Regions from separate parts of the Streptomyces sp. NBC_00996 genome, predicted to be linked through region 2. Evidence: riboswitches for the same ligand, from Rfam matches in the RefSeq annotation. Region 2 holds a riboswitch; each other region holds the start of a gene.
What was found. Region 2 has a riboswitch for cyclic di-AMP ahead of OG390_RS31825 (NlpC/P60 family protein). Riboswitches for the same ligand answer to the same signal wherever they lie in the genome.

Region 1 (3,272 bases), 1.6 Mb from region 2:
CTCGCGGTCGGAGAACTCCAGGGACTCCCGGAGCCGCTCGGGCGAGATGTTGGACGCGGCGATGTGACGCACCTTGCCCGCCTTCACCAGCTCGTCGAGCGCGCCGAGGATCTCCTCGACCGGCACCTCGGGCTTGTCGAAGTGCGTGTAGTAGAGGTCGACGTAGTCGGTGCCCAGGCGGCGCAGGGACGCGTCGGCCGCGGCCTTGATGTTGGCGCCGGACAGCCCCGGAAACTCGGGGTGCTGGCTGACCTTGGTGGCGACCACGACATCCGAACGGTTGCCGCGCGCCTTGAGCCACTTGCCGATGATGGTCTCGGACTCGCCGCCCTTGTTGCCCTCGATCCACGCCGAGTACGAGTCGGCCGTGTCGAGGAAGTTGCCGCCGGCGGCCGCGTACGCGTCGAGCACGGAGAAGGACTGGGCCTCGTCGGCGGTCCAGCCGAACACGTTGCCGCCGAGGGAGAGCGGGAAGACCTCGAGGTCGGAGGAACCAAGCTTGCGCAGAGAAGTCATGCTCAACTTCAACACCCGTACCGGATGGGTGCATTCCACACGCGATTACCCGCCCGATCACCCGCACGCCCCGCACGACTGCGCACACGCCTGACCGGCAGCCCTGACGTCGGGGGGTTGTCGGTCAGGACCACCGGGGATCAGGAGAACGTACGTGTCAGGGGGTGAGGCCCTTGCCGCGCAGCCACGCCATCGGGTCGATCGCGTCGCCGCCGTCGGGGTGGACCTCCAGGTGCAGGTGCGGCCCGGTGACGTTGCCCGTCGCGCCCACGCGCCCGATCACGTCACCCGTGGCGACCTTCTGGCCCACGCTGACGCTGATCGACGACTGGTGGCAGAACCACAGCTCCGTACCGTCGTCGAGGGTGAGGATCGTACGGTAGCCGTACGCGCCGGCCCAGCCCGCCTCCGTGACGGTCGCGCTGTGGATCGCCTTGATCAGCGTGCCGGTGGGTGCGGCGAAGTCGAGGCCGGTGTGGTAGCCGGAGGACCACATGGAGCCGGCCTCGCCGAAGCGGGAGGTCAGCGTGTACGAGGAGGTGGGCAGCGAGTAGCTCTTGGCGAGCTCGGCGAGGCGCTTGGCCTCGGCGGCCTTCTTGGCCGCTTCGTCCGCCTGCTTCTTCGCGGCGGCGGCCTTGGCCTCGGCGTCGTCCTGCTGCTTGGCGGCGAGCGCGACGGCCTGCTTCGCGGCGGCGGTCTCGGCGGCGTCCTGGGCCGCGCTGTCGACCTGGTCCTGCTGCGACTCGGCCTGCTGCATGATGCGGGCGCGCAGTGCCTCGCCCGCGTCGGTGGTGCCCTGCGCGGAGTCGGCGCTGGTCAGACCGGCGCTGGTGAGCGGGGTGGCGGAGCCCTTCGGCGTGCTGGAGCCGCCGTCGGATATCAGAGCCTTGGCGGATTCGGTGACCGACGACAGGTCGGGCAGCGAGATCGACACCGGCGACTTGCCGGGCGCCGCGGTGGCCATGCCGCCCGCGCCGACGGCGGCGATGACGCCTACGCCGAGAACCGTGGAGCTGCGCGCGAGTCCTCCGCCGCGCTGCTTGCTGACGCGGTGCCGGCCGCGGACGGGACGGACGGAATCCTCAGTGGGATTCCACTCCTCCCAGGGACCCTCGTCGTTGCCGTACGCGTAGCCGAAGGGCTGTGTGTCGTCGGGCGCGAACGAGGTTTGCTGGGCAGGCCGGTTGGACGCCACGTGGGCGTGCTCCTTTCCTTCCTTCTCGCCTACCGGGTTAGCTGACGGGTTCGGAGCAGGAAGGTCTCCTACGCGCGTCCACCACGGTTTCTCCACCGTGAAAGACGCTCGATTCACCCCAAGTTGGTGGTTCCCCGGTTCCCTTGCGGAATTCGGCGCGTGCGCACGGAGCCGCCTCTTGTGACGGCTGGGACGACCGCGCTGCGTTATCGAACGTTAATAGACCCGGGTACCGGATTCCAAGCTGTTCGGACTGATCGTTAACGCTTTTGGCCAGGACTTTGGGGTCACCACCGGCCCAAATCGGGCGAGTTGACCACGCTCCATAAACATCGATTCAGTTGACGGTGTGTCAGTTGTTATGCGGAGGGGCACCGTCCGATCACCCCTCGTGACAACAATCAAGAACGCCGTACGGACGACTCACCGGGAAGCCGTGGAGGCGACTCCCAAGAACGCCGCACGGCAAGCAGCGCCATGTCGTCCGTCGTGCCGTCTCCTGTGTGCCTGCGGACTTCCTCGGCGAGGGCCGCCAGCAGGGCGTCCGGCCCGGGGAAGACGCGTCCCGCGAGGCGCGCGGCGGGATCGTAGAAGCCCCCGCGCCGGTCGCGGGCTTCGGACAGGCCATCGGTGTGGAGGAGCAGCGTCGCGCCCTGCGGGAACTTGGCCTGCATCGCCCGGTCGGGCCAGGTGCCCAACTCGCCCATGCCGAGCGGCAGCGCGGGATCCTCGGCGTCGAGTGAGACGAGCGTGCCGTCCGCGTGCAGCAGCAGCGGCGGCGGATGGCCGCGGTTGACGATCCGTACGACGTCCTCGCCGTGCGGGATCTCCGCGAGTACGGCCGTGGTGAACCCCTCGAAGGCATCGAGGCCCTCGCGCCGGGTGCCCTCGCGCGCCAGCGCCCGTTCCAGGCGCTGCGCGACCGCCTCCAGCGTCGCCTCCTGCTCGGCCGCCTCCCGGAACGCCCCGATGACGACGGCGACGGCGCCCACCGCGCCCATCCCCTTGCCGCGCACGTCGCCCACGACCAGCCGTACGCCGTGCGGGGAGTCCTGCACCGCGTACAGGTCGCCGCCGATGAACGCGTCCGCCTGCGCGGCCTCGTAGCGCGCCGCGACCTCGAGGCCGCCGATCCGCTCGTCGGGTTCCGGCAGCACGGCGCGCTGGGCGGACTCGGCGATCTCCCGGACCGTGGCGAGCCGTGCGTCGCTGCGGCGGACGAGGATGTTGATGACGACGGCCAGGACGCCGGCCGTCGCCACCGTCACCACTTCGGTGATCGAGTCGACGTCCAGGACGATGCCGAGCCTGATGTGGATCGCGAACACCGCGGTGATGGCCGCGAGGCCGGTGAGCACCGTGCCGCGCAGTGAGTAGAGGGGCGCGGCCACCAACGGCGCGGCCGTGAAGAGGGGGGCCGCGGTGAAGTCGGACGGCATGAAGTAGTCGTAGAAGGCCCCGCCGACGATGAGCAGTGCGGGAAGCGCCCGGACGAAGGCGCGCGCCTTCGAGATCCTGTGCCGGCCGGGTTCCGCGCGGCCGAGCCGCGGGGTGCTCCCGA
Region 2 (3,272 bases):
GACGCCCCTTGTACCAGCGGAACTCCCGCACCGGCAGCCCGGCCGCTACCTCTTCACTCACCAGCAGATCCCACGAGGTCTCCGCGAAGACCCCGTCTGCCTGGCGGTAGCGGACCTCCACAGCTCTGGCCTCAGCCATTGGCTCTCGAACCGAGACGTACGACACCGCCACCCCCGATATACGTAACCGAAGGGACACAGAAGGTGATCCCGGCCGAGACTGCCCATTGGCTGCGGCGTCCCATGCATCCGGGGAGGGCAAGAATGCTGTGAGTGGCCGAGAGTCACTCTACGGAGCGATTCTCAGCGATCTGTCGCAGACGACAAGTTGACGACAGATCGCTGAGAATCTGACAGATCTAAAGCGGCCCTACAACTGCTTACGCCGGGCGCACCACACTGTGGATCGCCGACGTGCCGTCGTAGTAGATCGACTCCTCGCGGACGTACGCTCCCGGCTTGGGCGCGTGGATCATCATCCCGTTGCCGATGTACAGGCCGACGTGGCTGACATCGTCGTAGAAGAAGACGAGGTCACCGGGCTGGGCGTCGGAGAGCGGGACGGTCGTGCCGGCGTTCACCTGGTCGTAGGTGACGCGCGGCAGCGAGACGCCGGCGGCTTTCCAGGCGGCCTGGGTGAAGCCCGAGCAGTCGTACGAGTCCGGGCCGGTCGCCCCCCAGACGTACGGCTTGCCGATCTGCGCGCGGGCGAACGCGAGAGCCTTCGCCGCCTTCGTCGCGTACGAGGAGTCGGTGGTCGTCGAGCTCGACGAGCCGGTCGTGGTGTCCGACGAGCCGGTCGTGGTGCTCGACGACGACTCCTGCTGGGCGGCCGCTTTCTTCGCGGCCTCGGCGGCGGCCTGCTGCTGCGCCAGCTCCGCCGCCTTGCGCGCGGCCTCCTGCTGCTTCTTCTTCTCGATCGCCGCCAGCCGCGCCTTCTCCTCGGCGGTCAGCTTCGAAAGCAGTTCGCGGGCCTCGGTGAGCTTGTGCTGAACGTCTGCCTTGGACGTCTTGAGCGCGGTCTGCGAGCTGGTCAGCGTCTCCAGACTCTTGGCGGCCTCCGTGCGCTTCTTGGTGGTGGCGGCCTGCTCGGTGATGTAGTCGTCGACGGCCGCCTTCTGGCGGGTGGTCAGACGGCTCATCAGCTGGGTCTGGTCGAAGTAGTCCTGCGGGTTGTCGGCAAGCAGGAGGGTCGCGGTGTCAGGGGCGGCGGCCCCGGTGCGGTACTGCGCCGCCGCGAACGAACCGAGCTCCTCACGCGCGGTGTTGAGCTTCTCGGTGCGCTTGGCGACATCGTCGAGGAGGGTGTCGACCTGCTTGCGCTGCTTGGAGGTCTTCTCCTTGGCCGCGTTGTACTTGTCGGTGGCCGTCTCGGCCTGGTGATAGAGGTCGTTGACCTTCTTCTCGACCTCTTCGAGGCTCGGCTTCGGTTCGGCCGAGGGGGCGGCGTTCGCCGTCTGGGAGAGCAGGGCGACGGAGGTGAGAGCCGCCGTCGCGAGGGCGGGGGTCCGTATGCCTGCTACGCGCGTACCCGTAGGACGCCATTTGCGGTGCGACGCCAAGAGAGGCGACTCCTTCCGTCATCCGCCTACCGAGTTAGCTGTCGGGTTCGGGCGGGTGGATCCGGAAGGTTTGCCCTACGGTCCTTGCCCCACAAGGCAGTTGGACCGATTCACCCCAAGGTCGGTTGGGTCCCCGGCTCCGGCTGCCACGGGGGCGCACCGGATTGAGCGGAGGCCGCACGGCCCGGCGTCGTTCGCCGGTGGGTGTCGAGCGGCCTGCCCGGCACGGTAGCCAACGCGTGTGGCTCCTGTGAAGTTTGATGTGCGATATGCCCGATACATTTTTGTGACCTTGACCTTGGGCATCACTCCGCGCAGTCAATCCGGAATGGTCTGTGGTGAGTTGTCCGGAGTGGCGACGTCCGTCTGGTTATCGGCATCGCGGCAGCGGTCGCCGAGGTCTTCCGGGGCGGCGGCTCCGCACCCCCCGACGGCCGCAAGATTCTCGCTGAGGCGCTGAGGCGCTGAGGCGCTGAGGCGCTGAGGCGCTGAGGCGCTGAGGCGCTGAGGCGCTGAGGCGCTGGGGTGTCGAGGCGGTGAGGCGCTGAGGCGGTGAGGTGTCGAGGTCGTGAGGCGGTGAGCGGCGACCTGGTGGCCGTCTCTCCTCAAGGTCTGTACGCCCGGCTCGGTCGATCACCGAAGGTGACGAGGCGATTCCGGAAGGTAGGAAGACCGCGGGCGGCCGCCACTGGAAGATCGTCGGCTCCCGAGACCGTGCCATGAGACCCACCCGATCGAGTTCCGATCCGTGTCACGAGATCCGGTCGAGTTTTCAGGGTGGCGGCGGGGTGTCAGTGCGGCCGCCTAGACTCGGAGAGCGATGAGCAGCCTCTTTGATGACAGCTTCCTGGCGGACCTCAAGCCCTCACGGGCCCACGAGGAAGAACCCCCGCCGCCGCCCGAGGACGATCACGTGCCGGAGCCCGTTCCGGACGATCTGTTCGGCGGGAAGTTCGACGTGCCCCCGGACCGGGACGCGTACTACCGCGACGGCGCCCACCGGCCTGCCGTGGACTCCGCGGCACTACTGGACGGGCTGAACGAGAACCAGCGCGCGGCCGTGGTGCACTCCGGCTCCCCGCTGCTCATCGTGGCCGGCGCGGGCTCCGGCAAGACCCGCGTGCTCACGCACCGGATCGCGTATCTGCTGGCCGAGCGGAATGTCCACCCCGGCCAGATCCTCGCGATCACCTTCACCAACAAGGCCGCGGGCGAGATGAAGGAGCGCGTCGAGCACCTCGTCGGCCCGCGTGCGGGCGCGATGTGGGTGATGACCTTCCACAGCGCGTGTGTGCGGATTCTGCGCCGCGAGAGCAAGAAGCTCGGCTTCACCTCCTCCTTCTCGATCTATGACGCCGCCGACTCCAAGCGTCTGATGGCACTCGTCTGCCGTGATCTCGACCTCGACCCCAAGCGCTTCCCGCCGAAGTCGTTCAGCGCCAAGATCTCGAACCTGAAGAACGAGCTGATCGACGAGGAGGACTTCGCGGCCCAGGCCACCGACGGCTTCGAGAAGACCCTCGCTCAGGCGTACGCGATGTATCAGTCGCGGCTGCGCGAGGCCAACGCGCTCGACTTCGACGACCTGATCATGACGACGGTCAACCTGCTGCGCGCCTTCCCGGACGTCGCCGAGCACTACCGCCGCCGCTTCCGCCACGTCATGGTCGACGAGTATCAGGACACCAACCACGCGCAGTACGCGCTGGT
Region 3 (3,272 bases), 2.3 Mb from region 2:
CAAGCGTTCGAGTGCGGATACGTTCACCCATCAACGCGGCCCATCCGTCGCTGCAGTCGCAGTAGCGGCTGTCGTCACCTGCTGTCACGCGAAAGGCTTCCGCATGCTCTCCGGGAACGGCCGTCATCGTCGCCCCCGTCAGGCCCCGGCTCTCATCGTCGCCGCAGGAGTGACCGGATCGGCCATCGCCATCCCGTTGCTCGGCGCCACCAGTGCGAGCGCGGCCGACGGCACCACCTGGGACCGGGTCGCGGAGTGCGAGAGTGGCGGCGCCTGGAGCGCGAACGACGGCAACGGGTACTACGGCGGGCTGCAGTTGACCCAGGAGAACTGGGAGTCGTACGGCGGCCTCGAGTACGCCCCCAGTGCCGACCAGGCCAGCCGCTCGCAGCAGATAGCCATCGCCGAGAAGGTCCTCGACGGCCAGGGGCTCACCGCCTGGCCCACCTGTGGACCGCTCTCCGGGCTCAGCAAGAACTCGGGCTCGGTCGAGGTCGACACGGGTGTGGCGGACGACTCGTCGAGTTCGTCGAGTTCTTCTGATTCGTCCGACTCGTCCAATTCATCTGCTGAGTCCGATTCATCCAACTCGTCCGACTCGGGCTCCGACTCCTCGTCCGACGCCTCCTCGAGTGCGGACGGGAACTCCACGAAGTCCGACACCTCACAGGGTTCCGACAGCTCGGATACGGGAGCGGCCAAGAGTGACGAGTCGGACAAGCCCGGCCAGAACGACGACTCTTCGGCCGGGTCCGACAGTGCGACGTCCGGCGCCGGGCGCCACCGTGGCGACACCGCCGACGAGGGCGCGGCCGAGGGTGCGACCGACGGCCGTAAGGACGGCGCTTCCGGACGGCACGCCTCGCGCGGCTCCGACGCCTCCCGTGACGCCGCCGACGGCTCCTACGTCGTGCGCGCCGGAGACAGTCTCTGGACCATCGCCGACTCCCTTGACCTCAAGGGTGGATGGGCCGAGTTGTACGCCGGGAACAAGGAGGCGGTCGGCGCCGATCCCGACCTCATCCTTCCCGGTCAGAGGCTTGCAGTTGGTGCTGAATCGGGCGAAAAGTAGCGGGAGTTCACGTCATGATTCGCCGTGGAATGTCCGGTTTGGCGTGAGTGAGACATGAGTCTCAGAAGCCCTGATCGTCTTTGAAATTCCGGCGATCGCATGTCTACGGTCATGACCGCTCGCCACTGCGGGCCCCGACGGTCGCAACGCCGAATCCTGCCAACGGCCGTACGGGAACAGTCGACGCGTCAGCGCCGTAGGCAGGAGCGGGGGACCCAAGGTAAGCGCCGCGCCCGGTAGTTGACCGGGAGCGGCTTGGGGTGAAGCCGTGCGCCAGTGGCGTACGACCGGGCACTCACCCGCCCGAACCCGACAGCTCACCTCGCAGGCGTCGGTGAGGGGATCTCTCCATGCTGTTTTCCAGCAAGGGCAAGCACCGCCGCCCGGCCGTCCTCAATCGGACCACCCGTCTCGCAACGCTCGCCGGTGTCACCGGTGTCGCCATCGCCGCCCCGCTGATGGCGGCCGGCAGCGCTTCCGCCGCCACCGCCTCCGAGTGGGACGCCGTCGCCCAGTGCGAGTCCGGCGGCAACTGGTCCATCAACACCGGCAACGGCTACTACGGCGGCCTGCAGTTCTCGGCCTCCACCTGGGCCGCGTACGGCGGTACCGCCTACGCCGCCGGCGCCAACCAGGCCTCCAAGTCGGAGCAGATCACCATCGGTGAGAAGGTCCTCGCCGCGCAGGGCAAGGGTGCCTGGCCGACCTGCGGCACGGGCCTGTCGAGCGCCGCGTACACCGGCGGCACCTCCAGCTCCTCGTCCAACAGGTCGCAGAGCGCGACCCAGAGCACCACCACCCGGACGACGGAGCAGCCCGCCTCGCGTTCGGCCGAGCGCCCCGCCGCCAAGACCGTCACCACCCCGACCGGCAAGAAGGTCAAGAAGGGTGAAGGCGAGTACAAGGTCGTCAAGGGTGACACCCTCAGCTCGATCGCCGAGAAGAAGCACGTCAAGGGTGGCTGGCAGCAGCTGTTCAAGCTGAACAAGGACATCATCGACGACGCGGACTTCATCTACCCGGGTCAGCAGCTCCACCTCGGCTGAGTGCGCGGCTGATCGCTTGAGTGCGCGGCTGATCGCTCAGCCGGGCGTGCGGCGGATTGTCCGGCGGAGTAACAGCTCCCTCATGGAGGAGGCCTCCATACCGGAGACCTCGTGAGGGTCCCCCCGTCACCACGGGCTCCCCGCTCCGGTGCGTGTTCCCCCGTACGCGCCGGAGCGGGGCTTTTTGTGCCTGGCTCTCGTGCGCTTTCATGCCTGGCTCTCGTGCGCGAGGTTTCGTGTACGGGGCAGGTTTTTGTTCCGTTCGGAAACAATTTACTCTCGGTTCTGCCCAAGGGGTGGTCGACCGGCTGGCCGATCCCCCCGAGGCGGTTAGGCTCATCTCGCGGAGCCGACCGCGGCTCCGTGCACTACGGGCCCCGCGGCCCCGCGTACCCGCGTCACATCCCAGAAGGAGATGCTCGTGCCGTCCATCGACGTCGTCGTAGCCCGGGAAATCCTGGACTCCCGAGGCAACCCCACGGTCGAGGTCGAGGTCGGCCTCGACGACGGCAGCACGGGTCGTGCCGCCGTCCCGTCCGGCGCCTCCACCGGCGCCTTCGAGGCCATCGAGCTCCGCGACGGTGACCCCAACCGCTACCAGGGCAAGGGTGTCGAGAAGGCCGTCCTCGCCGTCATCGAGCAGATCGGCCCGGAGCTCGTCGGTTACGACGCCACCGAGCAGCGCCTGATCGACCAGGCGATGTTCGACCTGGACGCCACCGACAACAAGGGCTCGCTCGGCGCCAACGCCATCCTCGGCGTCTCGCTCGCCGTCGCGCACGCCGCCTCAGAGGCCAGCGACCTCCCCCTCTTCCGCTACCTGGGCGGCCCGAACGCGCACCTGCTGCCCGTTCCGATGATGAACATCCTGAACGGCGGCTCGCACGCCGACTCCAACGTGGACATCCAGGAGTTCATGATCGCCCCGATCGGCGCGGAGTCCTTCTCCGAGGCCCTGCGCTGGGGCGCCGAGGTCTACCACACCCTCAAGAAGGTGCTGAAGACCAAGGGCCTGTCCACCGGCCTCGGCGACGAGGGCGGCTTCGCCCCGAACCTGGAGTCCAACCGCGCCGCGCTCGACCTCATCCTCGAGGCCATCAAGCAGGCCGGTTACGTACCCGGTGAGCAGATCGCGCTCGCGCTCGACGTCGCCG

Region 1: another riboswitch for cyclic di-AMP. It lies ahead of OG390_RS24355 (M23 family metallopeptidase); the one in region 2 lies ahead of OG390_RS31825 (NlpC/P60 family protein).
Region 3: another riboswitch for cyclic di-AMP. It lies ahead of OG390_RS20955 (transglycosylase family protein); the one in region 2 lies ahead of OG390_RS31825 (NlpC/P60 family protein).

Annotation. Positions count from the first base shown of each region.
Region 1 is NZ_CP108723.1:5,176,558-5,179,829, forward strand. It holds gene OG390_RS24350 (aldo/keto reductase) at 1-516, opposite strand, end outside; gene OG390_RS24355 (M23 family metallopeptidase) at 674-1,711, opposite strand; cyclic di-AMP (ydaO/yuaA leader) riboswitch at 1,723-1,879, opposite strand; gene OG390_RS24360 (PP2C family protein-serine/threonine phosphatase) at 2,113-3,272, opposite strand, start outside.
Region 2 is NZ_CP108723.1:6,763,677-6,766,948, forward strand. It holds gene OG390_RS31820 (TnsA-like heteromeric transposase endonuclease subunit) at 1-121, opposite strand, end outside; gene OG390_RS31825 (NlpC/P60 family protein) at 381-1,562, opposite strand; cyclic di-AMP (ydaO/yuaA leader) riboswitch at 1,570-1,743, opposite strand; gene pcrA (DNA helicase PcrA) at 2,383-3,272, shown strand, end outside.
Region 3 is NZ_CP108723.1:4,454,117-4,457,388, reverse strand. It holds gene OG390_RS20960 (transglycosylase family protein) at 104-1,072, shown strand; cyclic di-AMP (ydaO/yuaA leader) riboswitch at 1,210-1,418, shown strand; gene OG390_RS20955 (transglycosylase family protein) at 1,423-2,118, shown strand; gene eno (phosphopyruvate hydratase) at 2,534-3,272, shown strand, end outside.